2 linked regions of the Streptomyces collinus Tu 365 genome follow. The protein of the gene in region 1 binds, or shares a complex with, the protein of each later gene. Links are inferred from orthologs where the notes say so. Each region holds a gene or a part of one and is shown in the gene's direction. Other genes may lie near its edges.

Region 1 (4,487 bases):
TGGTGGTGGGACGCGGAAGGGTCGTCATGCGTCGGACGATAGAGGGTGCCACTGACAGACCCCGAGCGGCCTGCGGTTCCGTCCCGGCGGCCGGGCGGTCAGGTCCGGGCGGGCAGGTACGGTGCCGTCGACGCGAGGCCCAGGTCCGACGGCAGGAGGGAGCCCACCCAGCAGTCCCGGCGGACGCCCTTGTTGTTGACCGCCGAGCGCAGGGTGCCCTCGACGGTGAAACCGGCGCGCTCCGCCACCGCGCGGGAGGCGTGGTTGCCGACCTCGGCGCGCCATTCGACGCGGTCCACGCCCACCTCGGTGAAGATCCACCGGCACGAGGCGAGCACGGCCTCGGTGACGTAGCCGCGGCCGCGGTGCTCCTTGGCCGACCAGAAGCCGACCTCGGCCACGCCGAGCGCGCGCATCGTCAGGCCGAGCATCCCGGCCAGCGTTCCGTCCGCCGTGAACACGCCGAAGGTGAACATGGAGCCGTCGGACCAGCCGTCGGGGACCATCTCCTCCGTGAAGCCCCGGGCGTGCTCGGGCAGATAGGGGGAGGGGATGGTCGTCCAGCGCTGGATGTCCGGGTCCTGGACGGCCTCGTACACTGCGGCGGTGTCGTCCGGGCCGACGGTGCGCAGGACGAGACGGTCGGTGGTCAGCGTCACGGGTTCCATCGGCCGATTCTGTTCGGGGGACCCCCGCCACGCCAGTGTTTTCGCGGTGTGTGAGCGGGCGGTCACAATTCGCGCATTTCCTCGCACGGGGCGGCACTATCCGCCGCTCCCGGCCGTTGGAACGTGTGAAGCAGCCGTCGGACCGCCAGGCCTCCCGGCGCGGCCGGGTCCTCGCATACGATGGCCGTTGCTCAGTACGTCAAGGAAAACCGACCGTCCCAGGCCCGACCGGCAAGGAGACCAGCCCCCGTGTCCGTCCTCTCGAAGATCATGCGTGCAGGCGAAGGCAAGATCCTGCGCAAGCTGCACCGCATCGCGGACCAGGTCAACTCCATCGAAGAGGACTTCGTCGACCTCTCCGACGCCGAGCTGCGTGCCCTCACCGAGGAGTACAAGCAGCGCTACGCCGACGGTGAGAGCCTGGACGATCTGCTCCCCGAGGCGTTCGCCACCGTCCGCGAGGCCGCCAAGCGCGTCCTCGGCCAGCGGCACTACGACGTGCAGCTCATGGGTGGCGCCGCCCTCCACCTCGGCTACGTGGCCGAGATGAAGACCGGTGAGGGCAAGACCCTCGTCGGTACGCTGCCGGCGTACCTGAACGCCCTCTCCGGAGACGGCGTCCACCTCATCACGGTCAACGACTACCTGGCCGAGCGCGACTCCGAGATGATGGGCCGCGTCCACAAGTTCCTGGGCCTCGAGGTCGGCTGCATCCTGGCCAACATGACGCCGGCCCAGCGCCGCGAGCAGTACGCGTGCGACATCACCTACGGCACGAACAACGAGTTCGGCTTCGACTACCTGCGCGACAACATGGCGTGGTCGCAGGACGAGTTGGTGCAGCGCGGCCACAACTTCGCCATCGTCGACGAGGTCGACTCCATCCTCGTCGACGAGGCCCGTACGCCGCTGATCATCTCCGGCCCGGCCGACCAGGCCACCAAGTGGTACGGCGACTTCGCCAAGCTGGTCATCCGCCTGAAGAGGGGCGAGGCCGGCAACCCGCTCAAGGGCATGGAGGAGACCGGCGACTACGACGTCGACGAGAAGAAGCGCACCGTCGCCATCCACGAGTCCGGCGTCAGCAAGGTCGAGGACTGGCTGGGCATCGACAACCTCTACGAGTCGGTGAACACCCCGCTCGTGGGCTACCTGAACAACGCCATCAAGGCCAAGGAGCTCTTCAAGAAGGACAAGGACTACGTCGTCATCGACGGCGAAGTCATGATCGTCGACGAGCACACCGGCCGTATCCTCGCCGGCCGCCGCTACAACGAGGGCATGCACCAGGCGATCGAGGCGAAGGAAGGGGTGGACATCAAGGACGAGAACCAGACGCTCGCCACGATCACCCTGCAGAACTTCTTCCGCCTCTACAAGAAGCTCTCCGGCATGACCGGTACGGCCATGACCGAGGCCGCCGAGTTCCACCAGATCTACAAGCTCGGCGTGGTCCCGATCCCGACCAACAAGCCGATGGTCCGCATGGACCAGTCCGACCTGATCTACCGCACCGAGGTGGCCAAGTTCGAGGCCGTCGTCGACGACATCGCCGAGAAGCACGAGAAGGGCCAGCCGATCCTCGTCGGCACGACCTCCGTCGAGAAGTCGGAGTACCTCTCGCAGCAGCTCAGCAAGCGCGGCATCCAGCACGAGGTGCTGAACGCCAAGCACCACGAGCGTGAGGCGTCGATCGTCGCCCAGGCCGGCCGCAAGGGCGCCGTGACGGTGGCCACCAACATGGCCGGCCGTGGTACCGACATCAAGCTCGGCGGCAACCCCGAGGACCTCGCCGAGGCGGAGCTGCGCCAGCGCGGCCTCGACCCCGAGGAGCACATCGAGGAGTGGGCGCACGCCCTGCCCGCCGCCCTGGCCAAGGCCGAGCAGGCGGTCAAGGCCGAGAAGGAGGAGGTCGAGAGCCTCGGCGGTCTGTACGTGCTGGGCACCGAGCGGCACGAGTCGCGCCGTATCGACAACCAGTTGCGCGGTCGTTCCGGCCGTCAGGGCGACCCGGGCGAGTCCCGCTTCTACCTCTCCCTCGGTGACGACCTGATGCGCCTGTTCAAGGCCCAGATGGTCGAGCGCGTGATGTCGATGGCGAACGTGCCGGACGACGTGCCGATCGAGAACAAGATGGTCACGCGCGCGATCGCGTCCGCGCAGTCGCAGGTCGAGCAGCAGAACTTCGAGACGCGCAAGAACGTCCTGAAGTACGACGAGGTGCTCAACCGGCAGCGCGAGGTCATCTACGGCGAACGCCGGCGCGTCCTGGAGGGCGAGGACCTGCAGGAGCAGATCCAGCACTTCACGGACGACACCATCGACGCCTACGTCGGCGCGGAGACCGCCGAGGGCTTCCCCGAGGACTGGGACCTGGACCGGCTGTGGGGTGCCTTCCGGCAGCTCTACCCGGTGAAGGTCACCATCGAGGAGCTGGAGGAGGCGGCCGGTGACCGGGCCGGTCTGACCGCCGAGTTCATCTCCGAGTCCATCAAGGACGACATCCGCGAGCAGTACCAGGCGCGCGAGGCCCAGCTCGGCTCCGAGATCATGCGTGAGCTGGAGCGCCGGGTCGTGCTGTCGGTCCTCGACCGCAAGTGGCGTGAGCACCTCTACGAGATGGACTACCTCCAGGAGGGCATCGGCCTGCGCGCGATGGCCCAGAAGGACCCGCTGGTCGAGTACCAGCGCGAGGGCTTCGACATGTTCACCGCCATGATGGAGGGCATCAAGGAGGAGTCCGTCGGCTACCTGTTCAACCTGGAGGTCCAGGTCGAGCAGCAGGTCGAGGAGGTCCCGGTCGAGGACCTCGCGCTCCCCGAGGGCGTCCAGGACACCGTGCCGGCCCAGGCGGGCGCGCGTCCGGAGATCCGGGCCAAGGGCCTCGACGTTCCGCAGCGCCGGGACCTGCACTTCTCCGCGCCGACCGTCGACGGCGAGGGCGGCATCGTGGAGCGCGACCTGGAGGACGACGAGCCGGTGCGCTCCGAGTCGGACGGGCTGACGCGGGCCGAGCGTCGCAAGCAGGCCAAGGGCGGCCGGCGCCGCAAGAAGTGACCTGCGGCCACTGACCCGCGGTCACCGAGCCAGGAGCCGAAGGGCCGGGCCCCTCTTTCACGGGGGCCCGGCCCTTCGCCGTGCCCGCGGGCCTCTCCTGGTGCCTGCGGCCCTTCCCCGTGCCTGCGGGCATCTCCTCGTGCCTGCGGCTCCTGGGCCGTGCCTGCGGGCCTCTCCGCCGTGCCTGCGGCTCCTTCCTCATGGCCGTGGCCTCACCGCCCTGGCTGCGGCTCCTGCGCCGTGCCTGCGGGTCCTTCGCCGTGCCTGCGGCCCCCTCGTCGTGGCCGCGGGCCTCCTGGCCCTGCGCGCGGCTTCCGCGCGGGCCCGGGGGGCGGCTCCGTGGGCGGCGGAAGGGCCGTGCGGGGCAGGCGGGTCAGTCCTCGGGGGCGTGGGGCGGCCTCGGGCCCAGTTCGATCGCCGTGCAGCGCCAGCGGTGGTCCGGGCCCTGCTCCAGCCGGAAGGCCATGGCGCGGAGCCGGCTGCCGGCGGCGATACGGGCGAATACCTCCAGGGCGCCGGCCCGGGGCACGAACCAGCCGAGGTCGTGGACGACCGGGCGGGTGCCGCGGGTACGCAGGGGGCCGCGCTCGGCGAGCCGCGCGAGGTCGTCGTAGGCGCGGCCGGCGGTGTGCCGGAGCATCCAGTGGACGGGGCGCTGACCGCTGAGGACGGCCAGCAGACGGTCGGCGAAGAGGTCGGTGGGGCGCGGCCGCGCCAGGACCGTCCCCGGCGCCGTACGGGCGCCGCCACGGACCGGGTTGC
Region 2 (3,960 bases), 1.5 Mb from region 1 along the record:
CATCCTGTCGAAGTCGCTCGGCTCCGACAACGCGATCAACATCGTGCACGCGACCGTGGCGGCCCTGAAGGGCCTGCAGCGTCCGGAGGAGGTCGCGGCCCGCCGTGGTCTGCCTCTCGAGGACGTCGCCCCCGCGGCTCTTCTCCGTGCGCGGGCCGGGGCGGGTGCGTGATGGCTCAGCTCAAGATCACGCAGGTCAAGTCCTACATCGGCAGCAAGCAGAACCACCGTGACACCCTGCGCTCCCTTGGTCTCAAGGGCATCAACACGCAGGTCGTCAAGGAGGACCGCCCCGAGTTCCGCGGCATGGTGCACACCGTCCGCCACCTCGTGACGGTCGAGGAGGTCGACTGATCATGGCGGAGAACAACCCGCTCAAGATCCACAACCTCCGTCCCGCCCCGGGCGCCAAGACCGCCAAGACCCGTGTGGGTCGTGGTGAGGCGTCGAAGGGTAAGACGGCCGGTCGTGGTACCAAGGGCACGAAGGCCCGTTACCAGGTTCCGGAGCGCTTCGAGGGTGGGCAGATGCCCCTCCACATGCGCCTCCCGAAGCTGAAGGGCTTCAAGAACCCCTTCAAGGTCGAGTTCCAGGTCGTGAACCTCGACAAGCTGGCCGCGCTGTACCCCGAGGGTGGCGAGGTCACCGTCGAGGGCCTGGTGGCCAAGGGTGCCGTTCGCAAGAACAGCCTCGTCAAGGTCCTCGGCCAGGGCGAGATCACCGTGGCGCTGCAGGTGACGGTGGACGCCGTCTCCGGCTCCGCCAAGGAGAAGATCACCGCCGCCGGCGGTACGGTCACCGAGCTCGTCTGAGTCTCTCGGACGCCTCGATGACGTGAACGATCCCGACCGGGGATACCCCACAAAAGGGGTATCCCCGGTTGGTCGTTCCTAGGGCAGCGGTCCCGCAGGTAAGGTGGCCTGCACTGCCCACTTTCACAGGATGCCCCCATGGGGCACTCTGAGCGGCAGTTGGCCGTTAGTCATTCGTCGAACCTCAAGACCGTCACCCTTGACGCAGTTGCGCGGGGGTCGCAGGAGGCACCGTGCTCACCGCGTTCGCCCGGGCGTTCAGGACGCCCGACCTGCGTAAGAAGCTGCTCTTCACGCTGGCCATCATCGTGGTGTACCGGGTCGGTACCCACGTCCCGATCCCCGGCGTGGACTACAAGGCAGTCCAGCAGTGCATGGACGAGGCGTCCGCCAACCAGGGCCTCTTCGGACTGGTCAACATGTTCAGCGGTGGCGCGCTTCTGCAGATCACGATTTTCGCGCTCGGCATCATGCCGTACATCACGGCCAGCATCATCCTTCAGCTGCTGACCGTGGTCATCCCGCGCCTGGAAGCCCTCAAGAAGGAGGGCCAGGCGGGTACCGCGAAGATCACGCAGTACACCCGTTACCTGACGGTGGCGCTGGCCATCCTCCAGGGAACCGGCCTGGTGGCCACCGCGCGCAGCGGCGCGCTGTTCAGCGGCTGCCCCGTCGCCGGCCAGATCGTCCCCGACCAGGCGATCTTCACCACCATCACCATGGTCATCTGCATGACCGCCGGTACGGCCGTCGTCATGTGGCTCGGTGAGCTGATCACCGACCGCGGCATCGGCAACGGCATGTCGATCCTGATGTTCATCTCGATCGCCGCCACCTTCCCGTCCGCCCTGTGGGCCATCAAGAAGCAGGGCACGCTGGCCGGCGGCTGGATCGAGTTCGGCACCGTGATCCTGGTCGGCCTGGTCATGGTCGCGCTCGTGGTCTTCGTCGAGCAGGCCCAGCGCCGCATCCCGGTGCAGTACGCGAAGCGCATGATCGGCCGCCGTTCCTACGGCGGTACGTCCACGTACATCCCGCTCAAGGTGAACCAGGCGGGTGTGATTCCCGTCATTTTCGCCTCGTCGCTGCTCTACATTCCGGCGCTCGTCGCGCAGTTCGCCGGGGGCAAGTCGGGCTGGAAGACCTGGGTCGAGCAGAACCTGACCAAGGGCGATCACCCGATTTACATCACGATGTACTTCTTGCTCATCGTGTTCTTCGCGTTCTTCTACGTGGCGATCTCCTTCAACCCCGAGGAAGTCGCCGACAACATGAAGAAGTATGGTGGCTTCATCCCGGGCATCCGGGCTGGCCGACCGACCGCTGAGTACCTCAGCTACGTGCTCAACCGGATCACCTGGCCGGGTTCGCTGTATCTGGGTCTGATCGCTCTCGTACCGACAATGGCGTTGGTCGGCTTCGGGGCAAGCCAGAACTTCCCCTTCGGCGGGACCAGCATCCTCATCATCGTGGGTGTCGGCCTGGAGACGGTGAAGCAGATCGAGAGCCAGCTCCAGCAGCGCAATTACGAAGGGTTCCTCCGCTGATGCGTATCGTCCTCGTCGGGCCGCCGGGTGCTGGTAAGGGAACGCAAGCCGTACGGCTCGCAGAGAAGCTGTCGGTCCCGCACATCTCCACGGGCGACCTGTTCCGGGCCAACATCAGCCAGCAGACCGAGCTGGGCAAGCTCGCGAAGTCCTACATGGACGCCGGCAACCTCGTTCCCGACGAGGTGACCATCGCGATGGCCAAGGACCGCATGGAGCAGCCGGACGCCGTGGGCGGCTTCCTGCTCGACGGGTTCCCGCGCAACGTCTCGCAGGCCGAGGCGCTGGACCAGCTGCTGCAGACCGAGGGCATCACGCTGGACGCCGTCCTGGACCTGGAGGTCCCGGAGGCCGAGGTCGTCAAGCGGATCGCCGGCCGGCGCATCTGCCGCAACGACTCCTCCCACGTGTTCCACGTGACGTACAGCCCCCCGAAGCAGGAAGGCGTCTGCGACGTCTGCGGCGGCGAGCTGTACCAGCGCGACGACGACTCCGAGGAGACCGTCCGCAAGCGCCTGGAGGTCTACCACACGCAGACCGAGCCGATCATCGACTACTACAAGTCGCAGGGCCTGGTCCGCACGATCTCCGCGCTCGGCCCGGTCGACGAGGTCACCGAGCGGGCGCTGGACGCCCTCAAGCGCGAGAAGGCCGAGAACAAGTAGATCGCGGTCCCTCCGGCCGCGGCCCCCTTCCCCGGACATCCGTTCTGGGGGACTCCCGGGGTGCCGCGGCCGTAGTGTTGTGTACGTAAACCCAGCCGACGTGTGACGGAGAGCGCAGGACCCCCATGGTGCAGATCAAGACCCCCGAGCAGATCGCCAAGATGCGTGCGGCGGGATTGGTCGTCGCCGCGATCCACGCGGCCACCCGGGAGGCGGCCGTGCCGGGCGCCAGCACCAGGGACCTGGACGAGGTGGCCCGCAAGGTGCTCGCCGAGAACGGCGCCAAGTCGAACTTCCTCGGCTACGGCGGCTTCCCCGCCACCATCTGCACCTCGGTCAACGACGTGGTCGTCCACGGCATCCCCTCGGAGGACGTCGTCCTGAAGGACGGCGACATCATCTCCATCGACTGCGGCGCCATCGTCGACGGCTGGCACGGCGACGCGGCCTACACCGCGTTCGTGGGCTCCGGTCACGCCCCGGAGCTGGTCGAGCTCTCCCGGGTGACGGAGGAGTCGATGTGGGCCGGTATCGCGGCCATGAAGCAGGGCAACCGCCTGGTGGACATCTCCCGGGCGATCGAGACCTACATCCGCCGCCAGCCCAAGCCCGGCGGCGGCAAGTACGGGATCATCGAGGACTACGGCGGCCACGGCATCGGCACCGAGATGCACATGGACCCGCACCTGCTGAACTACGTGGACCGCCGGCGCGGCAAGGGCCCCAAGCTGGTCCCCGGCCTCTGCCTCGCCATCGAGCCGATGGTCTCCCTCGGCACCCCGCGCACCGAGGTCCTCGAGGACGACTGGACGGTCATCACCACCGACGGCACCTGGTCCTCGCACTGGGAGCACTCGGTCGCGCTCACCGAGGCGGGCCCCCTGGTCCTGACGTCCCCCGACGGCGGCAGGGCGAAGCTCGCCGAGTACGGCGTCA

Evidence for each region. The genes of interacting proteins can lie anywhere in the genome.
Region 2: the proteins of secA (region 1) and secY are in contact, whole or in part, in a crystal structure (PDB 3DIN), measured with the Thermotoga maritima proteins. The link is inferred for Streptomyces collinus Tu 365 from one-to-one orthologs. Residues at the interface, in WP_004082002.1 of Thermotoga maritima: Glu261, Ala262, Arg263, Lys300, Ala301, Arg302, Thr303, Ile304, Ile305, Leu323, Tyr324, Asp325, Pro326, Val329, Ser330, Tyr333, Ile336, Lys340, Phe345, Val349, Glu363, Phe364, Tyr374, Ser375, Gly376, Gly377, Glu393, Ile395, Thr482, Ser483; in WP_004081795.1 of Thermotoga maritima: Glu108, Gly109, Glu110, Glu111, Ala236, Glu237, Arg238, Arg239, Ile240, Thr241, Ile242, Gln243, Tyr244, Ala245, Arg246, Arg247, Val248, Thr249, Gly250, Arg251, Arg252, Val253, Tyr254, Gly256, Ala257, Ser258, Thr259, Tyr260, Leu261, Pro262.

The regions. Positions count from the first base shown.
Region 1 is NC_021985.1:3,609,597-3,614,083, reverse strand. Bases 570-3,925 are described here. They hold secA (preprotein translocase subunit SecA), read left to right. Parts: upstream 570-917; coding sequence 918-3,725; downstream 3,726-3,925. Other genes in these bases: B446_RS15595 (GNAT family N-acetyltransferase), read right to left, coding at 570-668. Outside these bases: B446_RS15600 (winged helix-turn-helix domain-containing protein), read right to left, coding at 1-28; more of B446_RS15595, read right to left, coding at 99-569; B446_RS15585 (Rv3235 family protein), read right to left, coding at 4,099-4,487. UniProt on the Escherichia coli protein: Required for protein export, interacts with the SecYEG preprotein conducting channel.
Region 2 is NC_021985.1:5,091,236-5,095,195, forward strand. What follows is about bases 374-3,202. They hold secY (preprotein translocase subunit SecY), read left to right. Parts: upstream 374-1,045; coding sequence 1,046-2,359; downstream 2,360-3,202. Other genes in these bases: rplO (50S ribosomal protein L15), read left to right, coding at 374-812; B446_RS22275 (adenylate kinase), read left to right, coding at 2,359-3,024; map (type I methionyl aminopeptidase), read left to right, coding at 3,150-3,202. Also shown: rpsE (30S ribosomal protein S5), read left to right, coding at 1-172; rpmD (50S ribosomal protein L30), read left to right, coding at 172-354; more of rplO, read left to right, coding at 357-373; more of map, read left to right, coding at 3,203-3,960. UniProt on the Escherichia coli protein: The central subunit of the protein translocation channel SecYEG. Consists of two halves formed by TMs 1-5 and 6-10.